DNA from 4 places in the Paenibacillus sp. JCM 9796 genome. Region 4 is predicted to be linked to each of the others. Evidence: a T-box and tRNA genes for the amino acid it is inferred to sense, from the RefSeq annotation. Region 4 holds a T-box; the other regions hold tRNA genes.
What was found. A T-box is a leader RNA that pairs with one kind of tRNA and senses whether it is charged. The one in region 4 lies ahead of ileS (isoleucine--tRNA ligase), so its partner is inferred to be a tRNA-Ile.

Region 1 (4,213 bases), 2.0 Mb from region 4:
ACCGATTAGTATTCGTCAGCTCCACACGTTGCCGCGCTTCCACCCCGAACCTATCAACCTCGTCGTCTACAAGGGGTCTTACATACTGGGAAATCTCATCTTGAGGGGGGCTTCACGCTTAGATGCTTTCAGCGCTTATCCCGTCCGTACTTGGCTATCCAGCCGTGCTCCTGGCGGAACAACTGGTACACCAGCGGTACGTCCATCCCGGTCCTCTCGTACTAAGGACAGCTCCTCTCAAATTTCCTGCGCCCACGACAGATAGGGACCGAACTGTCTCACGACGTTCTGAACCCAGCTCGCGTACCGCTTTAATGGGCGAACAGCCCAACCCTTGGGACCTACTTCAGCCCCAGGATGCGATGAGCCGACATCGAGGTGCCAAACCTCCCCGTCGATGTGGACTCTTGGGGGAGATAAGCCTGTTATCCCCAGGGTAGCTTTTATCCGTTGAGCGATGGCCCTTCCATGCGGTACCACCGGATCACTAAGCCCGACTTTCGTCCCTGCTCGACCTGTTTGTCTCGCAGTCAAGCTCCCTTATGCCTTTGCACTCTTCGAATGATTTCCAACCATTCTGAGGGAACCTTGGGGCGCCTCCGTTACTCTTTAGGAGGCGACCGCCCCAGTCAAACTGCCCACCTGACACTGTCCCCGTACCGGTTCACGGTACCAGGTTAGAACTCCGATACGATCAGGGTGGTATCCCAACGGCGCCTCCACCCACGCTGGCGCGCAGGCTTCCCAGGCTCCCACCTATCCTGTACAGATCGTACCAAAGTCCAATATCAAGCTGCAGTAAAGCTCCATGGGGTCTTTCCGTCTTGTCGCGGGTAACCTGCATCTTCACAGGTATTAAAATTTCACCGGATCTCTCGTCGAGACAGCGCCCAAGTCGTTACGCCATTCGTGCGGGTCAGAATTTACCTGACAAGGAATTTCGCTACCTTAGGACCGTTATAGTTACGGCCGCCGTTTACTGGGGCTTCGGTTCACAGCTTCGGGTTGCCCCTAACCGCTCCCCTTAACCTTCCAGCACCGGGCAGGCGTCAGCCCGTATACTTCGCCTTGCGGCTTCGCACAGACCTGTGTTTTTGCTAAACAGTCGCTTGGGCCTTTTCACTGCGGCCCCCTCGGGCTATTCACCCTACCGAGGCACCCCTTCTCCCGAAGTTACGGGGTCATTTTGCCGAGTTCCTTAACGAGAGTTCTTCCGAGCGCCTTAGCATGCTCTGCTCGCCTACCTGTGTCGGTTTGCGGTACGGGCACCTTCTCCCTGGCTAGAGGCTTTTCTTGGCAGCCTGAACTCATGACCTTCGGTACTTAAATTTCCCTCCCCATCACAGCCCAGCCTTACGGTGTGCGGATTTGCCTACACACCAGCCTCACTGCTTGGACGAGCATCCATCAGCTCGCGTCACTATCCTTCTGCGTCACCCCATCGCTCATAACGGTTCACGGTGGTACAGGAATTTCAACCTGTTGTCCTTCGACTACGCCTTTCGGCCTCGCCTTAGGTCCCGACTTACCCTGAGCGGACGAACCTTCCTCAGGAACCCTTAGGCTTACGGCGGATCAGATTCTCACTGATCTTTTCGTTACTCATACCGGCATTCTCACTTGTATGCAGTCCACCAGTCCTCACGATCCAGCTTCTACCCGCATACAACGCTCCCCTACCCCAGCGCAATCACTTGCGCTCGTCATAGCTTCGGTGGTGTGTTTAGCCCCGTTACATTTTCGGCGCAGAGTCACTCGACCAGTGAGCTATTACGCACTCTTTCAATGGTGGCTGCTTCTAAGCCAACATCCTGGTTGTCTGTGCAACTCCACATCCTTTCCCACTTAACACACACTTGGGGACCTTAGCTGATGATCTGGGCTGTTTCCCTCTTGACAATGGATCTTAGCACTCACTGTCTGACTCCCGGGATAACGTCTGTGGCATTCAGAGTTTGACTGGACTTGGTAACCCTTGGCGGGCCCCGCACCCAATCAGTGCTTTACCTCCACGACGCATCTCCCGAGGCTAGCCCTAAAGCTATTTCGGGGAGAACCAGCTATCTCCGAGTTCGATTGGAATTTCTCCGCTACCCCCACCTCATCCCCGAATTTTTCAACATTCGTGGGTTCGGGCCTCCAGTGCGTGTTACCGCACCTTCACCCTGGACAGGGGTAGATCACACGGTTTCGGGTCTACGCCTACAAACTATTTCGCCCTATTCAGACTCGCTTTCGCTGCGGCTACGGCTTCTCACCTTAACCTTGCTTGCAAACGTAACTCGCCGGTTCATTCTACAAAAGGCACGCCATCACCCGTTAACGGGCTCTGACTTCTTGTAAGCACACGGTTTCAGGTTCTTTTTCACTCCGCTCCCGCGGTTCTTTTCACCTTTCCCTCACGGTACTGCTTCACTATCGGTCACCAGGGAGTATTTAGCCTTGGCAGATGGTCCTGCCGGATTCAGACGGGGTTTCACGTGTCCCGCCCTACTCAGGATACGCCTAGGGTGTTCGCAGACTTTTGGTTACGGGGCTTTTACCCTCTATGGCCGGCCTTTCCAGACCTGTTCGCCTAACCTGCTGCACCCATGACGGCGTCCTACAACCCCAAGGAGCAAGCTCCTTGGTTTGGGCTAATCCGCTTTCGCTCGCCGCTACTGACGGAATCACTTTTGTTTTCTTTTCCTGAGGGTACTTAGATGTTTCAGTTCCCCTCGTATGCCTCCTATGCAGCTATGTATTCACTGCATGGTACGTGAGTATTACCTCACGCGGGTTCCCCCATTCGGACATCCCCGGATCAATGCCTGCTTACGGCTCCCCGAGGCGTTATCGTTGTTCGCCACGTCCTTCTTCGGCTCCTGGTGCCTAGGCATCCTCCGTGTGCTCTTTATAGCTTATCCAGCTATCACTTGTACGACCGAAGTCATACCGGATTTTGATTCAGCATTTGTTGCTTTGTTTCGTTTATCCAGTTTTCAAGGAACAAATCGACTAATTTTGTCGCACTATCAAATCAGCGACGAAAAAAATCATATCATACTCTCTTACTTATTTCAAGAGGTAAGATTTGGTGGAGCCAAGCGGGATCGAACCGCTGACCTCCTGCTTGCAAGGCAGGCGCTCTCCCAGCTGAGCTATGGCCCCATACGTATGAAGTTATTGGTGGGCCCTAGTGGACTCGAACCACCGACCTCACCCTTATCAGGGGTGCGCTCTAACCAGCTGAGCTAAGGGCCCTCGAGGTCTTGCTTTCAGTAACTATTTTGTTTCATAAGAAAAGCCCACCCGTGGTGGGCTTGCTTGGCGACGTTCTACTCTCCCAGGACCCTGCGGTCCAAGTACCATCGACGCTGGAAGGCTTAACGTTCGTGTTCGGGATGGGTACGCGTGGTTCCCTTCCGCCATCATCACCAAACGAATCGGTTAGCGGGCTAACCAGGAAAGGCTATTGCGCCTTTCAAAACTGAACATCGAAGTGAGTGCTTCTGTTACAGCAGTGGTGCTGCTGTAGATTTGTCCGCCACCCTGCAGGTGGCACGGACTCCATAGAAAGGAGGTGATCCAGCCGCACCTTCCGATACGGCTACCTTGTTACGACTTCACCCCAATCATCTACCCCACCTTCGGCGGCTGGCTCCTTGCGGTTACCCCACCGACTTCGGGTGTTGTAAACTCTCGTGGTGTGACGGGCGGTGTGTACAAGACCCGGGAACGTATTCACCGCGGCATGCTGATCCGCGATTACTAGCAATTCCGACTTCATGCAGGCGAGTTGCAGCCTGCAATCCGAACTGAGACCGGCTTCTAAGGATTCGCTCCATCTCGCGACTTCGCTTCCCGTTGTACCGGCCATTGTAGTACGTGTGTAGCCCAGGTCATAAGGGGCATGATGATTTGACGTCATCCCCACCTTCCTCCGGTTTGTCACCGGCAGTCAACTTAGAGTGCCCAACTGAATGCTGGCAACTAAGTTCAAGGGTTGCGCTCGTTGCGGGACTTAACCCAACATCTCACGACACGAGCTGACGACAACCATGCACCACCTGTCTCCTCTGCCCCGAAGGGAAGGTACATCTCTGTACCGGTCAGAGGGATGTCAAGACCTGGTAAGGTTCTTCGCGTTGCTTCGAATTAAACCACATACTCCACTGCTTGTGCGGGTCCCCGTCAATTCCTTTGAGTTTCACTCTTGCGAGCGTACTCCCCA
Region 2 (4,213 bases), 1.2 Mb from region 4:
GGCGGTCCGGCGGATGCTGCGCTTGCGATGGAATTGGGCGCCGACGGTGTGTTATTGAATACGGCCGTGGCCGGCGCGGCTAACCCTGCTTTAATGGCTGAAGCATTTAAGCTTGCCGTTGAAGCCGGACGCAAAGGTTTTTTGGCCGGACGAATACCTAAGAAGCGGTATGCATCAGCCAGCAGTCCGGTTGAAGGCATGATCGAATAGGAGTGGGAAGGGGCTGCGCAGGACTGCCTGCCCCTTCTTTTTAAGACAGAAAAAAAATTTGGCTACTAGCTTGACTTTCGACTTAGGCATATGTTAAATTAATTCTCGCCGCTTAAAAGGACTTATCTTTTAAGAAGGTGAGAAGCAAGCAGTGAAGAATTGGAAATAAAAAATGCTTGCATTGAGTTAGGTGAATGTGGTATATTATAAAAGTCGCCGCTAAACGAAGCGACAATAAATGACAAAGAAGAAATGGCGTGAGAACGCGGCTTTGTCGGACAATTGCCCTTTGAAAACTGAACATCGAGTGAGTGCCTTAAATAAGAGATAGCAATATCTCAGCTAGCTTCAACAATGAGCAAGTCAGCTTTCTACTTTAATGGAGAGTTTGATCCTGGCTCAGGACGAACGCTGGCGGCGTGCCTAATACATGCAAGTCGAGCGGACCATTCCTTCGGGGATGGTTAGCGGCGGACGGGTGAGTAACACGTAGGCAACCTGCCTGTAAGATCGGGATAACTACCGGAAACGGTAGCTAAGACCGGATAGCTGGTTTCTCCGCATGGGGGAATCATGAAACATGGGGCAACCTATGGCTTACGGATGGGCCTGCGGCGCATTAGCTAGTTGGTGGGGTAATGGCCCACCAAGGCGACGATGCGTAGCCGACCTGAGAGGGTGATCGGCCACACTGGGACTGAGACACGGCCCAGACTCCTACGGGAGGCAGCAGTAGGGAATCTTCCGCAATGGGCGCAAGCCTGACGGAGCAACGCCGCGTGAGTGATGAAGGTTTTCGGATCGTAAAGCTCTGTTGCCAAGGAAGAACGCCTCGGAGAGTAACTGCTCTGAGGGTGACGGTACTTGAGAAGAAAGCCCCGGCTAACTACGTGCCAGCAGCCGCGGTAATACGTAGGGGGCAAGCGTTGTCCGGAATTATTGGGCGTAAAGCGCGCGCAGGCGGTCTTTTAAGTTTGGTGTTTAAGCCCGGGGCTCAACCCCGGTTCGCACTGAAAACTGGGAGACTTGAGTGCAGGAGAGGAAAGCGGAATTCCACGTGTAGCGGTGAAATGCGTAGAGATGTGGAGGAACACCAGTGGCGAAGGCGGCTTTCTGGACTGTAACTGACGCTGAGGCGCGAAAGCGTGGGGAGCAAACAGGATTAGATACCCTGGTAGTCCACGCCGTAAACGATGAGTGCTAGGTGTTAGGGGTTTCGATACCCTTGGTGCCGAAGTAAACACAATAAGCACTCCGCCTGGGGAGTACGCTCGCAAGAGTGAAACTCAAAGGAATTGACGGGGACCCGCACAAGCAGTGGAGTATGTGGTTTAATTCGAAGCAACGCGAAGAACCTTACCAGGTCTTGACATCCCTCTGACCGGTACAGAGATGTACCTTCCCTTCGGGGCAGAGGAGACAGGTGGTGCATGGTTGTCGTCAGCTCGTGTCGTGAGATGTTGGGTTAAGTCCCGCAACGAGCGCAACCCTTGAACTTAGTTGCCAGCATTCAGTTGGGCACTCTAAGTTGACTGCCGGTGACAAACCGGAGGAAGGTGGGGATGACGTCAAATCATCATGCCCCTTATGACCTGGGCTACACACGTACTACAATGGCCGGTACAACGGGAGGCGAAGTCGCGAGATGGAGCGAATCCTTAGAAGCCGGTCTCAGTTCGGATTGCAGGCTGCAACTCGCCTGCATGAAGTCGGAATTGCTAGTAATCGCGGATCAGCATGCCGCGGTGAATACGTTCCCGGGTCTTGTACACACCGCCCGTCACACCACGAGAGTTTACAACACCCGAAGTCGGTGGGGTAACCGCAAGGAGCCAGCCGCCGAAGGTGGGGTAGATGATTGGGGTGAAGTCGTAACAAGGTAGCCGTATCGGAAGGTGCGGCTGGATCACCTCCTTTCTATGGAGTCCATGTCACCTGCAGGGTGGCGGACAAATCTACAGCAGCACCACTGCTGTATACAGAAGCACTCATTTCGATGTTTAGTTTTGAAAGGCGCAATAGCCTTTCTCGGTTAGTCCGCTAACCGATTCGTTTGGTGATGATGGCGGAAGGGAACCACGCGTACCCATCCCGAACACGAACGTTAAGCCTTCCAGCGTCGATGGTACTTGGACCGCAGGGTCCTGGGAGAGTAGAACGTCGCCAAGCGAATCCACCTTGTGTGGATGAATAAGGTCAACATGAGGGCCCTTAGCTCAGCTGGTTAGAGCGCACCCCTGATAAGGGTGAGGTCGGTGGTTCGAGTCCACTAGGGCCCACCATAAATTTCATAATGTTTGGGGCCATAGCTCAGCTGGGAGAGCGCCTGCCTTGCAAGCAGGAGGTCAGCGGTTCGATCCCGCTTGGCTCCACCAAAAACTACCTCTTGTCGAGCGATCGGCATTATGGTAAGATGACTTTCCTGCCGGTTGAACGGCAGCAAGAACTTGTTCCTTGAAAACTGGATAAACGAAACAAAGCAACAAATGCTGAATCAAAATCCGGTACGACTTCGGTCGTACAAGTGATAGCTGGATAAGCTATAAAGAGCACACGGAGGATGCCTAGGCACCAGGAGCCGAAGAAGGACGTGGCGAACAACGATAACGCCTCGGGGAGCCGTAAGCAGGCATTGATCCGGGGATGTCCGAATGGGGGAACCCGCGTGAGGTAATACTCACGTACCATGCAGTGAATACATAGCTGCATAGGAGGCATACGAGGGGAACTGAAACATCTAAGTACCCTCAGGAAAAGAAAACAAAAGTGATTCCGTCAGTAGCGGCGAGCGAAAGCGGATTAGCCCAAACCAAGGAGCTTGCTCCTTGGGGTTGTAGGACGCCGTCGTGGGTGCAGCAGGTTAGGCGAACAGGTCTGGAAAGGCCGGCCATAGAGGGTAAAAGCCCCGTAACCAAAAGTCTGCGAACACCCTAGGCGTATCCTGAGTAGGGCGGGACACGTGAAACCCCGTCTGAATCCGGCAGGACCATCTGCCAAGGCTAAATACTCCCTGGTGACCGATAGTGAAGCAGTACCGTGAGGGAAAGGTGAAAAGAACCGCGGGAGCGGAGTGAAAAAGAACCTGAAACCGTGTGCTTACAAGAAGTCAGAGCCCGTTCATGGGTGATGGCGTGCCTTTTGTAGAATGAACCGGCGAGTTACGTTTGCAAGCAAGGTTAAGGTGAGAAGCCGTAGCCGCAGCGAAAGCGAGTCTGAATAGGGCGAAATAGTTTGTAGGCGTAGACCCGAAACCGTGTGATCTACCCCTGTCCAGGGTGAAGGTGCGGTAACACGCACTGGAGGCCCGAACCCACGAATGTTGAAAAATTCGGGGATGAGGTGGGGGTAGCGGAGAAATTCCAATCGAACTCGGAGATAGCTGGTTCTCCCCGAAATAGCTTTAGGGCTAGCCTCGGGAGATGCGTCGTGGAGGTAAAGCACTGATTGGGTGCGGGGCCCGCCAAGGGTTACCAAGTCCAGTCAAACTCTGAATGCCACAGACGTTATCCCGGGAGTCAGACAGTGAGTGCTAAGATCCATTGTCAAGAGGGAAACAGCCCAGATCATCAGCTAAGGTCCCCAAGTGTGTGTTAAGTGGGAAAGGATGTGGAGTTGCACAGACAACCAGGATGTTGGCTTAGAAGCAGCCACCATTGAAAGAGTGCGTAATAGCTCACTGGTCGAGTGACTCTGCGCCGAAAATGTAACGGGGCTAAACACACCACCGAAGCTATGAGTCAGCATCGTGTTCACTGCGTCTTTGAGGTCATGTTTGGCCACGGGACATTCGCCAGATTCAACGACTAAAGTTGATGAAAGAATCTGGCTAAATGTCTCCAGGGGCTAAACATCCTACTTCGAAGCTGGAGTGAACACGATGCGGGCAGTAGGGGAGCGTTGTATGCGGGTAGAAGCTGGATCGTGAGGACTGGTGGACTGCATACAAGTGAGAATGCCGGTATGAGTAACGAAAAGATCAGTGAGAATCTGATCCGCCGTAAGC
Region 3 (4,213 bases), 2.3 Mb from region 4:
CTGTTTTGTTGTATATTATGAATCTGTTTACCCCTTATACACACTTCGAACTTCCGTTAAATGCGGTGACAGTGGGGATCGTGAGCATTCTGGGAATCCCGGGCTTGGCGGTTTTAACAGCCTTGAAACTTTGGGTCATCGTATAATCGCAAGCAGCACAAATCAAAAGTTTTAAAAAAAGCTTGCAATAATGTTGTGAAATGTGATATATTAATAAAGTCGCCGCTAAACGAAGCGACAATAAACGACAAAGAAGAAATGGCGTAACGACGCGGCTTTGTCGGACAATTGCCCTTTGAAAACTGAACATCGAGTGAGTGCTTTAAATAAGAGATAGCAATATCTCAGCTAGCTTCAACAATGAGCAAGTCAGCTTTCTACATTAATGGAGAGTTTGATCCTGGCTCAGGACGAACGCTGGCGGCGTGCCTAATACATGCAAGTCGAGCGCTTGGGGTGTTCCCTTACGGGAAACCCCCTGGAGCGGCGGACGGGTGAGTAACACGTAGGCAACCTGCCTGTAAGATCGGGATAACTACCGGAAACGGTAGCTAAGACCGGATAGCTGGTTTCACCGCATGGGGGAATCATGAAACATGGGGCAACCTGTGGCTTACGGATGGGCCTGCGGCGCATTAGCTAGTTGGTGGGGTAACGGCCCACCAAGGCGACGATGCGTAGCCGACCTGAGAGGGTGATCGGCCACACTGGGACTGAGACACGGCCCAGACTCCTACGGGAGGCAGCAGTAGGGAATCTTCCGCAATGGGCGCAAGCCTGACGGAGCAACGCCGCGTGAGTGATGAAGGTTTTCGGATCGTAAAGCTCTGTTGCCAAGGAAGAACGCCTCGGAGAGTAACTGCTCTGAGGGTGACGGTACTTGAGAAGAAAGCCCCGGCTAACTACGTGCCAGCAGCCGCGGTAATACGTAGGGGGCAAGCGTTGTCCGGAATTATTGGGCGTAAAGCGCGCGCAGGCGGTCTTTTAAGTTTGGTGTTTAAGCCCGGGGCTCAACCCCGGTTCGCACTGAAAACTGGGAGACTTGAGTGCAGGAGAGGAAAGCGGAATTCCACGTGTAGCGGTGAAATGCGTAGAGATGTGGAGGAACACCAGTGGCGAAGGCGGCTTTCTGGACTGTAACTGACGCTGAGGCGCGAAAGCGTGGGGAGCAAACAGGATTAGATACCCTGGTAGTCCACGCCGTAAACGATGAGTGCTAGGTGTTAGGGGTTTCGATACCCTTGGTGCCGAAGTAAACACAATAAGCACTCCGCCTGGGGAGTACGCTCGCAAGAGTGAAACTCAAAGGAATTGACGGGGACCCGCACAAGCAGTGGAGTATGTGGTTTAATTCGAAGCAACGCGAAGAACCTTACCAGGTCTTGACATCCCTCTGACCGGTACAGAGATGTACCTTCCCTTCGGGGCAGAGGAGACAGGTGGTGCATGGTTGTCGTCAGCTCGTGTCGTGAGATGTTGGGTTAAGTCCCGCAACGAGCGCAACCCTTGAACTTAGTTGCCAGCATTCAGTTGGGCACTCTAAGTTGACTGCCGGTGACAAACCGGAGGAAGGTGGGGATGACGTCAAATCATCATGCCCCTTATGACCTGGGCTACACACGTACTACAATGGCCGGTACAACGGGAAGCGAAGTCGCGAGATGGAGCGAATCCTTAGAAGCCGGTCTCAGTTCGGATTGCAGGCTGCAACTCGCCTGCATGAAGTCGGAATTGCTAGTAATCGCGGATCAGCATGCCGCGGTGAATACGTTCCCGGGTCTTGTACACACCGCCCGTCACACCACGAGAGTTTACAACACCCGAAGTCGGTGGGGTAACCGCAAGGAGCCAGCCGCCGAAGGTGGGGTAGATGATTGGGGTGAAGTCGTAACAAGGTAGCCGTATCGGAAGGTGCGGCTGGATCACCTCCTTTCTATGGAGTCCATGATGACTGTAGGTCATCGGACAAATCTGCAGCAGCACCACTGCTGTATACAGAAGCACTCACTTCGATGTTTAGTTTTGAAAGGCGCAATAGCCTTTCTCGGTTAGCCCGCTAACCGATTCGTTTGGTGATGATGGCGGAAGGGAACCACGCGTACCCATCCCGAACACGAACGTTAAGCCTTCCAGCGTCGATGGTACTTGGACCGCAGGGTCCTGGGAGAGTAGAACGTCGCCAAGCGAATCCACCTTGTGTGGATGAATAAGGTCAACATGAGGGCCCTTAGCTCAGCTGGTTAGAGCGCACCCCTGATAAGGGTGAGGTCGGTGGTTCGAGTCCACTAGGGCCCACCATAAATTTCATAATGTTTGGGGCCATAGCTCAGCTGGGAGAGCGCCTGCCTTGCAAGCAGGAGGTCAGCGGTTCGATCCCGCTTGGCTCCACCAAAAACTACCTCTTGTCGAGCGATCGGCATTATGGTAAGATGACTTTCCTGCCGGTTGAACGGCAGCAAGAACTTGTTCCTTGAAAACTGGATAAACGAAACAAAGCAACAAATGCTGAATCAAAATCCGGTGCGACTTCGGTCGTACAAGTGATAGCTGGATAAGCTATAAAGAGCACACGGAGGATGCCTAGGCACCAGGAGCCGAAGAAGGACGTGGCGAACAACGATAACGCCTCGGGGAGCCGTAAGCAGGCATTGATCCGGGGATGTCCGAATGGGGGAACCCGCGTGAGGTAATACTCACGTACCATGCAGTGAATACATAGCTGCATAGGAGGCATACGAGGGGAACTGAAACATCTAAGTACCCTCAGGAAAAGAAAACAAAAGTGATTCCGTCAGTAGCGGCGAGCGAAAGCGGATTAGCCCAAACCAAGGAGCTTGCTCCTTGGGGTTGTAGGACGCCGTCATGGGTGCAGCAGGTTAGGCGAACAGGTCTGGAAAGGCCGGCCATAGAGGGTAAAAGCCCCGTAACCAAAAGTCTGCGAACACCCTAGGCGTATCCTGAGTAGGGCGGGACACGTGAAACCCCGTCTGAATCCGGCAGGACCATCTGCCAAGGCTAAATACTCCCTGGTGACCGATAGTGAAGCAGTACCGTGAGGGAAAGGTGAAAAGAACCGCGGGAGCGGAGTGAAAAAGAACCTGAAACCGTGTGCTTACAAGAAGTCAGAGCCCTATGTTGCGAACTTGTTCGTCAACAGGGTGATGGCGTGCCTTTTGTAGAATGAACCGGCGAGTTACGTTTGCAAGCAAGGTTAAGGTGAGAAGCCGTAGCCGCAGCGAAAGCGAGTCTGAATAGGGCGAAATAGTTTGTAGGCGTAGACCCGAAACCGTGTGATCTACCCCTGTCCAGGGTGAAGGTGCGGTAACACGCACTGGAGGCCCGAACCCACGAATGTTGAAAAATTCGGGGATGAGGTGGGGGTAGCGGAGAAATTCCAATCGAACTCGGAGATAGCTGGTTCTCCCCGAAATAGCTTTAGGGCTAGCCTCGGGAGATGCGTCGTGGAGGTAAAGCACTGATTGGGTGCGGGGCCCGCCAAGGGTTACCAAGTCCAGTCAAACTCTGAATGCCACAGACGTTATCCCGGGAGTCAGACAGTGAGTGCTAAGATCCATTGTCAAGAGGGAAACAGCCCAGATCATCAGCTAAGGTCCCCAAGTGTGTGTTAAGTGGGAAAGGATGTGGAGTTGCACAGACAACCAGGATGTTGGCTTAGAAGCAGCCACCATTGAAAGAGTGCGTAATAGCTCACTGGTCGAGTGACTCTGCGCCGAAAATGTAACGGGGCTAAACACACCACCGAAGCTATGACGAGCGCAAGTGATTGCGCTGGGGTAGGGGAGCGTTGTATGCGGGTAGAAGCTGGATCGTGAGGACTGGTGGACTGCATACAAGTGAGAATGCCGGTATGAGTAACGAAAAGATCAGTGAGAATCTGATCCGCCGTAAGCCTAAGGGTTCCTGAGGAAGGTTCGTCCGCTCAGGGTAAGTCGGGACCTAAGGCGAGGCCGAAAGGCGTAGTCGAAGGACAACAGGTTGAAATTCCTGTACCACCGTGAACCGTTATGAGCGATGGGGTGACGCAGAAGGATAGTGACGCTGGGCTATGGATTGCTCAGTCCAAGCAGTGAGGCTGGTGTGCAGGCAAATCCGCACACCGTAAGGCTGGGCTGTGATGGGGAGGGAAATTTTAGTACCGAAGGTCATGAGTTCAGGCTGCCAAGAAAAGCCTCTAGCCAGGGAGAAGGTGCCC
Region 4 (4,213 bases):
CATAATAAGGAATTTAGTCGTTCGTTCCGAGGATATGACGAGGATCAGGTCAATGAATTTTTGGATCAGGTTATTAAAGACTACGAGGCGTTAATTCGTGAAAATAAAGAGATGCAAAATCAATTGATTACGATTCAAGAGCGGCTGGATCACTTTGCAAACATTGAGGAAACGCTGAGCAAGACGATCATCGTCGCTCAGGAAGCTGCGGATGAGGTAAAAACGAACGCGAAGAAAGAAGCACAGCTCATCATCAAGGAAGCGGAGAAAAACGCCGATCGGATTATTAACGAATCGCTTTCGAAGGCGCGCAAAATCTCGGTTGAGATCGAGGAGCTGAAGAAACAGGCATCGATCTACCGTACCCGTTTCCGGACGTTAATCGAAGCGCAGCTCGAACTGCTCAGCAAGGAAGATTGGAACTCGCTTGAGCGCACGGAAGTGGAGCAGCCGTAAACCGGACAGCCCGGATATTCATACAAGCCGTGTCAGTTGACGATGCGCGCAATTTTCGATATACTCCTGTTAAGTTACCATATGTGAAAGCGAAGACTGGGACGAGTACTTGGCGTACGGCTGAAGCAAGCGATTCGGGGGTTGGTGCGAGCCCGGACTTCGGCGGCTTAGGAATATCACCCAGGAGCGTCTCTTGAACCGATGCGTAAGTAAAGAGCAACGGATGATCCCGTTATCGATCATGGAGCGAAGATTATAAGCCAATTGATTCATCCGGTCGGGCGTCAGCCGCGGATGGGGTTGGCTATTGTCTTAATCAGGGTGGTACCGCGAGACTTCTCGTCCCTATGGGATGCGAGGTCTTTTTTTTGTTTGGTTTGAATCAAGTCAGGAGCGTGGGTAAATATGTCAAACGTAGATTATGGAAAAACGTTAAACCTGCTGCAAACCGAGTTTCCGATGCGCGGGAACTTGCCGCAGGCCGAACCGAAAATGCAGCAGCACTGGGAAGAGATTGACATCTACCGTCTCGTGCAAGAAAGCCGCAAAGGCAAGCCGAAATTTATACTGCATGACGGTCCTCCGTATGCAAACGGGGATATTCATATCGGCCATGCGCTGAACAAAGTATTGAAAGATATTATCGTCCGCTTCAAAACGATGCAGGGCTACGACGCCCCGTACGTGCCGGGCTGGGACACGCACGGCTTGCCGATCGAGCAGGCCATCGCCAACGGCGGCAAGGTCGACCGTAAAAAAATGAGCGTTCCGGAATTCCGCGATTACTGTAAAGCCTACGCCCTCGAGTGGGTCGAGAAACAAAAGAAACAGTTCAAGCGGCTAGGTATCCGCGGCGATTGGGAGAACCCGTACGTAACCCTGCAGCCAAAATACGAAGCCCAGCAAATCCGCGTGTTCGGCGGCATGGTGAACAAAGGTTACATCTACAAAGGGCTGAAGCCGGTCTATTGGTCTCCGTCCTCGGAGAGCGCGCTGGCCGAAGCGGAAATCGAATATAAAGACAAAACTTCAACCTCGATCTATGTGGCGTTTCAAGTGAAAGACGGAAAAGGCAAGCTGCCCGAGGATGCCGCGATCGTCATCTGGACGACGACGCCTTGGACGCTTCCTGCCAACCTCGGGATCAGTCTGCATCCGGAATTTGACTACGTGCTGGTAGAGGCGGCCGGCCGCAAGTTTGTGCTTGCGCAAGGGCTGCTCGAAGCGGCGGCGAAGGAAATCGGCTGGACAGACGTGAAGGTGCTGTCTGCCTACAAAGGCGCCGAGCTGGAGCATGTGCTCTGCCAGCATCCGTTCTACGACCGCACGTCCCTCGTGATGGTCGGCGAGCATGTCACGCTGGAAGCGGGTACGGGCTGCGTTCATACCGCGCCGGGTCACGGGGAAGATGACTTTGTCATCGGGCAACGTTATAACATCGGCGTGTTGTGTCCGGTGGACGATCAGGGGCATTTTACGGCGGAAGCGCCGGGCTTTGAAGGCATGTTCTACGATAAGGGAAACAAGGTGATCACGGAGATGCTGCAAGCTTCCGGCCACCTGCTGCATATGAACACGATCCAGCATCAATACCCGCATGACTGGCGGACGAAGAAGCCCGTTATCTTCCGTGCGACCGAGCAATGGTTCGCTTCCGTCGATAAATTCCGTCAAGCGATGCTGGACGAAATCAAACGCATCGACTGGACGCCGGAGTGGGGCGAGACCCGTCTGCACAACATGATCGCCGAGCGCGGCGACTGGTGTATTTCCCGGCAACGGGCATGGGGCGTTCCGATTCCGATCTTCTATTGCCGCAGCTGCAACGAGCCGCTCGTGAATGAGTCGACGATCGAGCATGTTGCGGGCATCTTCGAGCAGGAGGGCTCGAATGCATGGTTCTTGAAGGATGAGAAAGAGCTGCTGCCGGCAGGTACCGTGTGCCCGTCCTGCGGACACGACCATTTCCGCAAAGAAACGGATATTATGGACGTATGGTTCGATTCCGGCTCCAGCCATGTAGCGGTATTGGAGACGCGCGAGGAACTGCAATGGCCGGCTGACTTGTATTTGGAAGGATCGGACCAATATCGCGGCTGGTTCAACTCCTCGTTGATCACGGGTGTTGCGGTGAAGGGGCAAGCGCCTTACAAAGGTATCCTGTCCCACGGCTTCACGCTGGACGGCGAAGGACGGAAAATGTCCAAGTCACTCGGCAATACGATCGATCCGAAGCAAGTGGCAGACAAGCTGGGCGCTGAAATTTTGCGTCTGTGGGTGTCCTCAACCGACTTTCAGGCGGATCAACGCATCTCGGATAACATCTTGACCCAAACGTCCGAGGGTTACCGGAAGATCCGCAACACGCTGCGCTTCCTGCTCGGCAACCTGTCGGATTTCGACCCGGCTCGCGATCGCGTCGACGTGTCTGCCCTGAACGAGCTTGACCGATTCGCCATGATTCGTCTGCACCGGATGGCCGACAAAGTAATTAAAGCTTACGACAAGTATGAGTTCCATGTCGTTTATCAAGCGGTGCATCATTATTGCGCCGTCGAAATGAGCGCGTTCTACCTGGATATTCTGAAAGATCGGCTGTACGCCAGCGCGGCGGCGGATCCGGAGCGAAAAGCGGCACAAACCGTATTGTACGACACGCTAACGGTTATAACTAAACTGATCGCGCCGATCCTGCCACATACCGCGGACGAAGTGTGGAAATATATCCCGGGCACGGAACTGGCCAGCGTGCAGCTCGCCTATTTGCCGGAAGTGAATGCGGACTTGTTCGATGAAGCGTTGGAGCAGAAGTGGGAATCGTTCATCTCGCTGCGTGACGATGTGCTGAAGGCGCTGGAAGAAGCGCGCAAGGAGAAGCTCATCGGGAACTCGCTCAGCGCTTGCGTGCATCTGTATCCGAATGCGGAAGCCGCGAAGCTGCTTGCCGGCTTTGACAGGCTGGATCTGCTCTTCATCGTGTCGGGTGTCGTCGTGCACGAAGCGGGAGAGACGGTGCCTGCCGGGGCGCATGCATTCAAGGAAATGGCGGTGTCCATCGCTGTAGCAGACGGTGAGAAGTGCGAGCGCTGCTGGATCGTCACGCCGGAGGTTGGACACGATCCGGAGCATCCTACGTTGTGCAAACGGTGCTCAGGCGTCTTGAAAGAAGGCGCTGCGGTTTAACCCGGTGTATCCGCGCAAACAAGTAACGAGCGATCTCCGGCTGAGGCCGGAACGCTCGTTACTTGTTGCGTTGATTCCGTATTCCGCACGCAACGTTCAGTCGTAGCTGTCCTCCACGGAAGATTCTTGTTCCAGTAAGCCGTAGCCTTCGCCATTGCGCATATAATCGCGGTAAGCCTGGTTGCGGACGACGGTGACCTGTTGGCCGTACAGATCGGTCGCGACGAAGCTTTCGAACGATTCGACGTAACCGACGTTCTCTTCGGCTTCGATCTCCATATCGTTGTAGTTGTTGGATATATCCGGATCTTCCGCCATCGCCGGGGAATTGGATGTGCCCCAGCTCTCCACGATTTGCCAAGCGTCTTCGCCGTCAAATTGATTTTGATCGGGGAGCTCGTCCAAGCTCGTACGTCCGAATGGCGGAGCCAGCAGCTGCTCTTCCACAGGTCTGCGCTCCGATTCGTTCGGGTCGGGCACATGCTTGACGCAGTACGCCGCGGTAGGCATAGCTTGCAGCCGTTCGAACGGTATCGGTTGCCCGCAAGCGCGGCACGTTCCGTATGCACCCGTT

Region 1: it encodes a tRNA-Ile, which carries the amino acid that the T-box ahead of ileS (isoleucine--tRNA ligase) is inferred to sense. The anticodon was not compared.
Region 2: it encodes a tRNA-Ile, which carries the amino acid that the T-box ahead of ileS (isoleucine--tRNA ligase) is inferred to sense. The anticodon was not compared.
Region 3: it encodes a tRNA-Ile, which carries the amino acid that the T-box ahead of ileS (isoleucine--tRNA ligase) is inferred to sense. The anticodon was not compared.

Annotation. Positions count from the first base shown of each region.
Region 1 covers NZ_AP043723.1:2,805,111-2,809,323, reverse strand. Annotated here, with positions in the region: rRNA gene ACZ439_RS13540 (23S ribosomal RNA) at 1-2,906, opposite strand, end outside; tRNA gene ACZ439_RS13535 (tRNA-Ala) at 3,075-3,150, opposite strand; tRNA gene ACZ439_RS13530 (tRNA-Ile) at 3,167-3,243, opposite strand; rRNA gene rrf (5S ribosomal RNA) at 3,305-3,421, opposite strand; rRNA gene ACZ439_RS13520 (16S ribosomal RNA) at 3,556-4,213, opposite strand, start outside.
Region 2 covers NZ_AP043723.1:3,640,172-3,644,384, forward strand. Annotated here, with positions in the region: gene ACZ439_RS17565 (thiazole synthase) at 1-210, shown strand, start outside; rRNA gene ACZ439_RS17570 (16S ribosomal RNA) at 587-2,127, shown strand; rRNA gene rrf (5S ribosomal RNA) at 2,263-2,379, shown strand; tRNA gene ACZ439_RS17580 (tRNA-Ile) at 2,416-2,492, shown strand; tRNA gene ACZ439_RS17585 (tRNA-Ala) at 2,510-2,585, shown strand; rRNA gene ACZ439_RS17590 (23S ribosomal RNA) at 2,744-4,213, shown strand, end outside.
Region 3 covers NZ_AP043723.1:2,527,686-2,531,898, reverse strand. Annotated here, with positions in the region: gene ACZ439_RS12190 (pro-sigmaK processing inhibitor BofA family protein) at 1-146, shown strand, start outside; rRNA gene ACZ439_RS12185 (16S ribosomal RNA) at 383-1,933, shown strand; rRNA gene rrf (5S ribosomal RNA) at 2,069-2,185, shown strand; tRNA gene ACZ439_RS12175 (tRNA-Ile) at 2,222-2,298, shown strand; tRNA gene ACZ439_RS12170 (tRNA-Ala) at 2,316-2,391, shown strand; rRNA gene ACZ439_RS12165 (23S ribosomal RNA) at 2,550-4,213, shown strand, end outside.
Region 4 covers NZ_AP043723.1:4,840,122-4,844,334, forward strand. Annotated here, with positions in the region: gene ACZ439_RS23235 (DivIVA domain-containing protein) at 1-456, shown strand, start outside; T-box leader at 540-806, shown strand; gene ileS (isoleucine--tRNA ligase) at 862-3,639, shown strand; gene ACZ439_RS23245 (TraR/DksA C4-type zinc finger protein) at 3,736-4,213, opposite strand, start outside.